One region of the Providencia lanzhouensis genome, then DNA from elsewhere that is predicted to be linked to it. Evidence: predicted binding sites of a transcription regulator. Region 1 holds the regulator's gene; the other holds the start of a gene.
The links. Region 1 encodes PhoB, which activates phosphate uptake and scavenging genes when phosphate is short. Its sites were predicted from a motif close to CTGTCATAAAACTGNCNNAT; they were not measured.
Positions count from the first base shown of each region.

Region 2: ugpB (sn-glycerol-3-phosphate ABC transporter substrate-binding protein UgpB) is a predicted target of PhoB. The motif match lies at 3,369-3,388, and genes of this name have one in related genera.

Region 1 covers NZ_CP174123.1:834,368-839,389, forward strand. The annotation lists gene sbcD (exonuclease subunit SbcD) at 1-1,202, opposite strand, end outside; gene phoB (phosphate regulon transcriptional regulator PhoB) at 1,536-2,225, shown strand; gene phoR (phosphate regulon sensor histidine kinase PhoR) at 2,249-3,568, shown strand; gene brnQ (branched-chain amino acid transport system II carrier protein) at 4,063-5,022, shown strand, end outside.
Region 2 covers NZ_CP174123.1:3,611,061-3,616,082, forward strand. The annotation lists gene ACIH2S_RS16920 (sn-glycerol-3-phosphate import ATP-binding protein UgpC) at 1-130, opposite strand, end outside; gene ugpE (sn-glycerol-3-phosphate ABC transporter permease UgpE) at 133-978, opposite strand; gene ugpA (sn-glycerol-3-phosphate ABC transporter permease UgpA) at 975-1,862, opposite strand; gene ugpB (sn-glycerol-3-phosphate ABC transporter substrate-binding protein UgpB) at 1,932-3,245, opposite strand; gene ACIH2S_RS16940 (AbgT family transporter) at 3,864-5,022, opposite strand, start outside.

The sequences.
Region 1 (5,022 bases):
TCATTGCGCAAGTTGGCGTAGGATTGCTTGAACAGCTGCAATAAACGCTGTTCTAACGCTTTGTCTTCCAATGACTCTTCTGTAAGTCGTCGAGTAAAGACTTCCTCGGCGGTCAGTTCATTTAATGTTTCATTCTGTGGAGTGAGGTTTTGACCAGTCTGCGCCTGCCGCGCTCGGCGTAGGCGAACAACTTCAACAGGGAGTTCTTGAGTAAGAGCTTCAATACGTTGTTGGATATCTCCTAGATAATCTTGAGTGGCGACTTCAATATCTAACCAAATAGGGAGCTCATTTTCTTTGACAGGTAAGGCCATTAATTGTTTTTGTAGTTCTTTCAAAGAGCCTTTTAAACTCAATAGTGGCTGAAAAACGGGTATTGGTAGTAAAGTAACATTGGCAAATTGGTGCTGATTAAATTCCACTAAGCAGACACTTTTTTGTTGTTGTGATTCATCAAAGCTAAGTGCAATCGGAGAACCACTGTAGCGAATATGTGCTTGCCCACCAATCAGTTGAGGGCGATGGATGTGCCCTAGTGCAATATAATCCGCAGGTGGGAATGCGCCGGAAGGAAAAGCATCCAATGTGCCAATATAAATCTCACGCACGGAGTCTGTCAGCTCTGCACCAACAACGGTCAAATGCCCCGTGGCAATAATCGGGATATCTAAGTTCAGTTCAGTACGTTGCTCAACGGCTTTTTGGTAACAGCTTTGGTAGTGTTCATGAATGGCATTTTGTAATGAAAGTTGTTTCTCTTCACTGCTTTGCCCTGCAATGCTGACTTGGATATCTCGTGGTCGTAAAAAGGGGATCGCGCACACCAGCCCATTAGGGTTTCCTTGTTTATCTTTCAATGTGATGACTGGGGACTCGCTGTTTGATGTGATGACGTGAGTATTTAAATAACGTAATAACGCGCTGGATTCATTCAAAACAGAGACAGAATCATGGTTACCGCTCAAAATAACTAATTGGCAGCCTGTTTTTTGCAAATCAACAATAAACTGGTTGTAGAGTTCGCGCGCATAACTTGGCGGAGCGCCAGTATCAAAGACATCACCAGCCACAATCAGGGCATCCACTTGGTACTGTTTGACTTGTTCTATTAACCAACGCAAAAAGTGTTGGTGTTCAGCAGATCGGTTTTTAGTGAAAAAATACTGACCTAAATGCCAGTCTGAAGTGTGGATGATGCGCATGAGCTAGCGGTTCCTGTAATTATGACGCTTTTACTATATTAATATTCTGATGCTTTATACTAATATTCAAACCATTTGGTTTGCGGTGTCACAGTATACTGTATATAGGTTCAGTGAAAGCAAAGGTATGGCAAATTAAACAGTAAAAATAAGAGAGTTGCGAAGCGCTTCGCAATGATAGCCAGATGTGGTGTTAATATTTCACTTACATGACATTAAACTGTTAATCTAATGATAGATCTTGATTGTGGGTTGAGATATTCATAATTCTGTCACAAAACTGACGCATAATGCGGTCACATTAAAAATCTCTTCTTATTTACAGGAACAATCATGGCAAGACGCATTCTAGTCGTTGAAGATGAAGCGCCCATCCGAGAAATGGTTTGTTTTGTATTGGAACAGAATGGTTTTCAGCCCACAGAGGCTGATGATTATGATTCTGCAATAGCGCAATTGGTTGATCCACTTCCTGATTTAGTGTTGTTGGACTGGATGATCCCCGGTGGTTCCGGTATCCAAGTCATTAAACATATGAAGCGTGATAGCGCCACGCGTGATGTCCCCGTGATGATGCTAACTGCAAGGGGCGAAGAAGAAGATCGCGTGAAAGGATTAGAAGTGGGGGCGGATGATTATTTAATCAAACCATTTTCACCAAAAGAATTGATAGCTCGAGTTAAAGCCATTTTACGACGTATCTCTCCAATGGCGACAGAAGACATTATTGAGATGAACGGGTTAGTTCTTGATCCTACTTCTCATCGCGTTACCAGCAAAGAAATTCCCATTGATATGGGGCCTACCGAATACAAGTTACTTCACTTCTTTATGACCCATCCAGAGCGAGTATATAGCCGCGAACAGTTACTCAACTATGTTTGGGGCGCAAACGTGTATGTGGAAGACAGAACGGTGGATGTGCATATTCGTCGTTTAAGAAAAGCGTTAGAGTTAGATGGGCATGATAAGATGGTGCAAACGGTTCGTGGTACTGGCTACCGCTTCTCTGTTCGCTATTGAGAAACCATTAGGGAGAAACATGGGTGCTTGAACGCTTATCCTTAAAACAGCTGATTTGGGGGCTGTTTTTATTTATTTTACCCGCATTGATACTGTCTGTTTTTATTGGGCATCTTCCGTGGCTATTAGTGATTTCACTGCTCGCAGCACTCATTTGGCACGGATATAACCTGCTAAAACTTTCAGATTGGCTCTGGTTGGATAGAAGTATGCTGCCGCCGGATGGCAAGGGGGGATGGGAGCCGATATTTTATGGTATCTATCAGATGCAGCAGCGCAATCGTAAGCGTCGCCGTGAATTAGGTCAGTTGATTAAGCGCTTTCGCAGCGGAGCTGAATCCTTGCCTGATGCGGTGGTAATTATGACCACCGAAGGCAATATTTTCTGGTGTAACCGCCACGCTCAACAGCTTCTAGGCTTTCGCTGGCCTGAGGATAACGGACAGCATATTTTTAACTTGCTACGTTATCCTGATTTTAGTCGTTATTTCACCGTGAAAAACTATGACCAAGCACTGACGATTGAGCTTAATAGTGGCGAAATTGTTGAGTTTCGGATCTTACCATATGCGAGTGATCAGCTTTTGATGGTGGCTCGAGATGTGACTGAAAAACGCCGTCTAGAAAAAGCACGTAGAGACTTTTTTGCTAACGTGAGCCATGAGTTACGTACGCCATTGACCGTTATCCAAGGCTATCTTGAAGTTATGGATGACCAAGAAGGCACTTCACCGATGAATAAAAAAGCGTTGTCGGTGATGCAAGAACAGACTCATCGAATGGATAACCTAGTGAAGCAATTGCTGCAATTATCCCGTATAGAGGTTGCCCCTCAAATTAATCTAGACGAACAGATTAATATGCCGGTCATTCTCAAGATGATTGAACAAGAAGCGATTAGCTTAAGCCAAGGGCGGCACGAGTTTGAATTCAGTATTGATGAAAAACTTCGAGTTCATGGAAATGAAGAGCAGCTACGAAGCGCGGTTGCTAACTTAGTGTATAACGCCATAAACCATACGCCGGATGGTACGAAAATTAAGGTGAAATGGCAGCGAACCAGTAATGGTGCCCAGTTTAGTGTGAGTGACAATGGTCCGGGAATTCCAGCCGAGCACCTTCCTCGCTTAACAGAGCGTTTTTATCGTGTGGATAAAGCGCGTTCAAGGCAAGGTGGCGGCGGAACAGGATTGGGCTTAGCGATTGTTAAGCATGCGATTCAGCATCATAGTAGCCAGCTCTCAGTAACCAGTCAGGTTGGTAAGGGCAGTGAGTTTTCATTCACATTACCGCCAGTGTTTATTGTGTCAGACAAGAAAGTGAATACATTAAGCGCGAAATAATCAGAAAACCGAAACCTTGCTAATAAAATCATCATATTAGCAAGGTTTTTTGTTTTGTGTTTCATCCTATATTGGTGCTATTTCTAACGCCTACGCTATATTTTCAATTTTATCCTGCAATTTTCTTCATCTTATTCTGTGAACATTTCTTCGGTATGGTTAAAAAATGTTTTATTGGTGATTTTTTAGCCTGAATATATACGGGATATTGCAATTTTACTGACAGTAATCACTGGTTCTTAAATTTAGTTTGGTGCATTGTTCTTGTTTTCTGGTTTGCTCTTGCCTTTTTTCCCTATAAAAGTTTTACTTGTCGCCAGTTATTGGCGATTTTTACTGTTTTTTGATGTTTAGTATTGCAAAGCTAACCAAGACATGCATTTTGTATTGTTAATGTAATGTTAATCAGAACTCTATTTCGTCATATATGTTCCAATAGGTTACGGATGAAGTGACCTATTTTTATTTCATAATTTACTAAAAATTAACATAATATGGCTCATCGTTTATCATCCAGAGATATCCTCGCCTTAGGTTTTATGACCTTTGCGCTGTTTGTTGGGGCTGGAAATATTATTTTCCCGCCAATGGTCGGTTTACAAGCCGGTGAACAAGTTTGGACTGCGGCACTTGGCTTCTTAGTCACAGGTGTCGGTCTTCCTGTTCTTACCGTCGTTGCATTGGCGAAAGTGGGGGGCGGTATTGAAGCGCTCAGCACGCCAATTGGTAAAACTGCCGGTCTGCTATTAGCTATCGTTGCATATTTATCGGTGGGGCCTCTTTTTGCGACCCCAAGAACGGCAACCGTTTCTTATAAAGTGGGTATTGCACCATTGCTGGGCGGTGAATCGGAAATATCACTGCTGATTTATAGCGCCATCTATTTTGTACTGGTAATCGGTATTTCGTTATACCCAGGTAAATTGCTAGATAGCGTTGGGCACATTTTGGCACCAGTCAAAATGTTGGCACTGGCAATTTTAGGCGTTGCTGCGGTTATGTGGCCTGCTGGAGAACCGATTCTGGCAACCCCTGAATACCAAAATATGGCATTTTCCAATGGCTTTATTAATGGCTATTTAACGATGGACACATTAGGTGCCATGGTTTTTGGTATTGTCATTGTGAATGCGGCCCGTTCCCGCGGTATTGAAAACTCATCATTATTAACTCGCTATACCATGTGGGCAGGTTTAATTGCTGGGGTATTATTAACTCTGGTCTATTTATCGTTGTTTAAACTGGGCGAAAATAGTGGATCATTGATTCCAAATCCAGCTGATGGCGCTGATATTCTTCACGAATATGTTCAATACACGTTCGGTAACTACGGTAGCTTCTTCTTAGCGGTGTTGATTTTTGTTGCCTGTATGGTAACTGCTGTAGGGCTAACCTGCGCATGTGCTGAGTTCTTCAGCCGCTATGTGCCAATCTCTTACCGTAAATTGGTATTG
Region 2 (5,022 bases), 1.3 Mb from region 1:
ATTTACCACACCCAGAAGGCCCTACCATCACGATAAATTCGCCATCTGCCACATCCACTGTCAGCGGCTTGATCACTTGATTTTTTCCGTCCCAACTTTTAGTGACGGCTTGAAGTTTTAATTCTGCCATGCTTATTTCTCACTATCGACCAAGCCACGCACAAACGCCCTCTGCATAGCTAATACCACAAGAACGGGTGGAATCAGCGTGAGCAACATTGCCGCCATCACTTGATTCCATTGAGTCGTACCTTCACCCGATGCGATCATGCCTTTGATCCCCGCAACTGCTGTTCCTAAGCTGGGATCTGCAACGATCAAGATTGGCCACAAATATTGGTTCCAACCATAAATAAACGTGATCACAAACAACGCGGCTAAGTTTGTTTTGGACAACGGCAACACAATGTCGATGAAAAACCGCATTGGTGAAGCACCATCAATACGCGCTGCCTCTATCAGTTCATCCGGCAACGTCATAAAAAATTGGCGAAATAAAAAAGTCGCCGTCGCGGAAGCCATCAACGGCAAAGTTAGCCCAGCGTAACTATCCACCATGTTTAAGTTAGAAATCACCTCTACTGTGGGGAAAATTCGCACTTCGACAGGCAACATTAATGTGATGAAAATCATCCAAAAAAATAGGCTACGGCACGGAAAACGGAACCAAACGATGGCAAATGCCGATAATATCGAAATCGTAATTTTTCCAATCGCTATCACCAGCGCCATAACGGTGCTATTTACCAGCATCAACCAAAATGGGGCGCTGTTCGCTGCCACACCGTTATTCCAAATATGTAGAATGTTCTCCCATAAATGAGAGCCAGGTATTAGGGTAATGGGGGTATCGAAGACCGCTTTATCATCGAGTGTCGCGGCAACAAAGGCCACATACAGCGGGAATAAAATCACTAAAATCCCAATTACCAACATGGAATGACTGAATACGCTCAGTCCACGATTTTTCTCTATCATTGGTAACGTACCTTACGCTCGATAAAACGGAATTGAATCACCGTTAGGACGATCACCAAGCCCATCAAAATCACAGATTGAGCTGCGGATGAAGAGAGGTCGAGCCCTGAAAAACCTTCACGGTAAATCTTATAAATTAGTGTCGTCGTCGCTTGTACTGGCCCCCCGCCCGTTGCCGCGTCAATCACAGGGAAAGTATCAAAGAAGGCATACACCAAATTCACCACCAATAAAAAGAAACTCACCGGAGTGATTAATGGTAAGGATATTTTAAAGAAACGGCGGATAGGTCCCGCACCGTCGATAGCAGCCGCTTCCATCAAAGAGCGTGGAATAGATTGCAAAGCAGCGAAGAAAAACAAAAAGTTATAACTGATTTGTTTCCAAACTGAGGCTAAAACAACTAAAAACATCGCCTGACCGCTATTTTGTGCATGGTTCCAGTCATAGCCAATGGATTCCAAACCATAGGTTATCAATCCTCTGCCGGGACTAAACAAAAACATCCATAAAACCGCCGCAACAGCAGGTGCAACGGCGTAGGGTAGTAGCATCAATGTTTGGTAAAAACGGTTTCCTCTTACCACATAATCAACCAAAGCCGCGAAAAACAGCGAGACGACAAGCCCACTTCCTGCTACCCAGCCACTAAAAATCATCGTGGTATAGAAAGAGTCTACATAGTAGCTATCGCTAAAGAGTTGAGTGAAGTTTTCTAACCCCACAAACTCACTGGATAATCCAAAAGGATCAATACTTTGTAATGAATACCAAAGCGCTTGTCCGGCTGGCAAAATAAAGAAAATCACCGTAATGATGAGCTGTGGTAATACTAGCGCATAAGGTAACCAGCGGGAGCGAAATACGGGACGAGATGATGACATAAGCAACCCAATAAATCAGATGTGATGCAGCGCCCCTCTTAATTCCATCAAGAGGGGCAAAAGAACTCATTACTGAGTGGATTTTTCGAAACGGCGCAGTAATTGGTTACCACGCTCAACAGAGGCATCGAGGGCTTGTTGCGGTGTCTTTTTACCTGACCACACGGATTCCAGCTCTTCGTCCACGATGGTACGAATTTGTGGCATATTACCTAAGCGTAATCCTTTGGTATAAGGTAACGGCGCTTTGTTTAACATTTGGCGAGTCGCAATATCCGCCCCCGGATTTTTGTCATAAAAGCCGGATTTTTGGGTTAACTCATACGCTGCCGTTGTAATCGGTAAATATCCTGTATTTTGATGCCATTTTGCGGCATTTTCAGGCTCAGCTAAGAATTTCATAAATTCCGCAACACCTTTATAGGTCTCAGGATCTTTACCCCCCATTACCCACAAGCTTGCACCACCAATGATGGCATTTTGTGGTGCCGTTGGAATTTGTGCATCGTAAGGCATCATGCCAACACCAAAATCAAACTTAGCATGCTTGCGAATATTCGCCAGAGAACCGGAGGAACCAGTAATAATGGCACAATCCCCGTTATAGAATTTCTCAGTTGGCTCGTCTTTACGCCCTAAATAGCTGAAGGTGCCTTTTTTATTCATATCTTGCAGCTGCTCGATATGCCTAACGTGATCTGGGGTGTTAAACTCCAGTACTGCATCAGTGCCGTCAAAGCCATTATTCTTCGATGCGACAGGCAACCCGTTCCATGCACTGAAGTTTTCAATTTGTATCCAGCCCTGCCAACCACTGGCGTAGCCGCACTTCATTCCTGATTCACGTAGCTTTTCAGTATATTGGGCAAGATCTTGCCATGTTTTTGGTGGGGTATCTGGATTTAAACCGGCTTTTTTGAAGGCTTCTTTATTGTAATAAAGCACCGGAGTGGAGCTATTGAAAGGCTGGGATAGCAGATGCCCCGTTTTCGCATCGCTGTAATAACCCGAAACGGTAGGCACAAACTGAGATTCATCAAAATCAATTCCAGCTTCTTGGAAAACTTCGTAGACAGGTTTGATGGCTTTGGATGACATCATCGTCGCAGTACCAACTTCATAAACCTGTAGTATCGCAGGTGCATTGCCAGAACGAAATGCCGCAATCCCTGCAGCGAGGCTTTGCTCGTAATTTCCTTTATAAGTGGGCACCACGTTGTAATCTGGGTGAGTTTCATTAAAGCGAGTGACAAGGTCATTCACTTCTTCACCAAGCTGACCTTCCATTGAATGCCAGAATGGGATTGTGGTGACTGCCATTCCTTGACTACTAAAAGCCAAGCCTAACATCATTGCTAAAGCGGACTGTTTGATCGATGCCATGCCAATTCTCTCTTTTATATGACTGAAGTTTATCCGCAGAGATTTACACCAAAATGTGCGAATTCACGCAGTTTATGTTCGAGAGAGAATTTATCACCGAGAAATGACAGAAATATCGCCAACACATGACAGATTAATGACAACCATATCTCTAGCAAATGACGCTTACATGACAATCGACGTGTTTTATTTTCACGGTATATCGGAAAAAAACACTCAATTTAAATAATAAAATTTTGATTATTGAAAAATGATTAAATAACAAAAAATAGGAAACATGAATAAAAAAGTAAAAAAAGATGCCAGAAATAATTTTGCAGAAATTGTCATTCTATACATATTATTCACCTTATTTTTATTAAAAATAACAAATAAAAAGAAATTTGAAAACAAGTCTATTATTGACATAGCCATTAAAAACAAACTGACCTTCTAAATTAACTTTAGAATAATATTAATGGAACAACAAACATTTAATGCTATAAAATTAGCAAACTAATAAGCAGCCATAAAACAATCTATCTTATGATTATCACTTTATAGCCAATTTAAGATTCACATTCGAAAACAATAAAGAGCAAATAAAAATCTATTTGCCCTTATAAATTAATTATTAGATTAACTTCCAGGAGTAAAATAAATTGGTGATCCAGGTCCTACCGGTAATCCCAAAATAAATACCCAGATAATAAAGAACAGAGACCAACCAATAAAGAAAATAATCGAGTATGGCAGCATCATTGAAACCAGAGTACCAATCCCTGCATCTTTCTTATACTTGACGACAATGGCCATGATTAAGCCAAAATAGCTCATCATTGGCGTAATAATATTGGTCACTGAATCACCAATACGATAAGCCGCTTGGATAGTTTCAGGGGAATAGCCTGCCAACATTAACATTGGTACAAATATCGGTGCTGTCACAGCCCATTGTGCGGACGCGGAGCCAATCATTAAGTTAATAAAGGCACAAATCAGAATAAAGCCAACAAATAGTATTCCACCATGTAAATCAATACTATTTAAGAAATTAGCGCCTTTGACCGCAATCACTTGCCCGATGTTGGTCCAGCCAAAAAATGCAACGAACTGCGCCGCAAAGAAAATGATGACTAAATAGAGACCCAAAGTGCTCATTGCGCTTGCCATCGCATCAACCACATCTTTGTCGCTACGCATGGTCTTTGCAATATAGCCGTAAACAATTCCCGGAATCGCAAAGAAAATAAAGATAAACACCACGATTGCTTTTAAGAAAGGTGAATTACTCACTAACCCAGTTTCTTGGTTACGTAAAATCCCACTTTCAGGCACCACCATTAAGGCTAATACTGCCGCTAATCCCCAGAAAGTCACCGATGCCCAGAACAACGCTTTTTTCTCAAGCGGTGTCACTTCAGCTGAGGCACGGAGTTTATCTTCATCTTCATCGACACCACCGCCCTGATAAGGGCCTAACTGCGGCTCCACGATTTTCTCTGTGATGAAATAACCCAAGATAGTGATCAAGAAAGTACTGGCAAACATAAAGTACCAGTTTGCTTCTGCCCCGACGATATAGGTGGGGTCAATAATTCGAGCTGCTTGCTGAGTGATCCCTGACAATAACGGATCCACTGTACCTAATAGTAAGTTCGCTGAATATCCACCGGATACCCCTGCAAATGCAGCAGCAAGCCCAGCTAATGGATGGCGACCTAATGAATGGAAAATAATCGCAGCCAGTGGAATCAGTACCACATACCCGAGTTCTGCCGCGGTATTAGACATAATC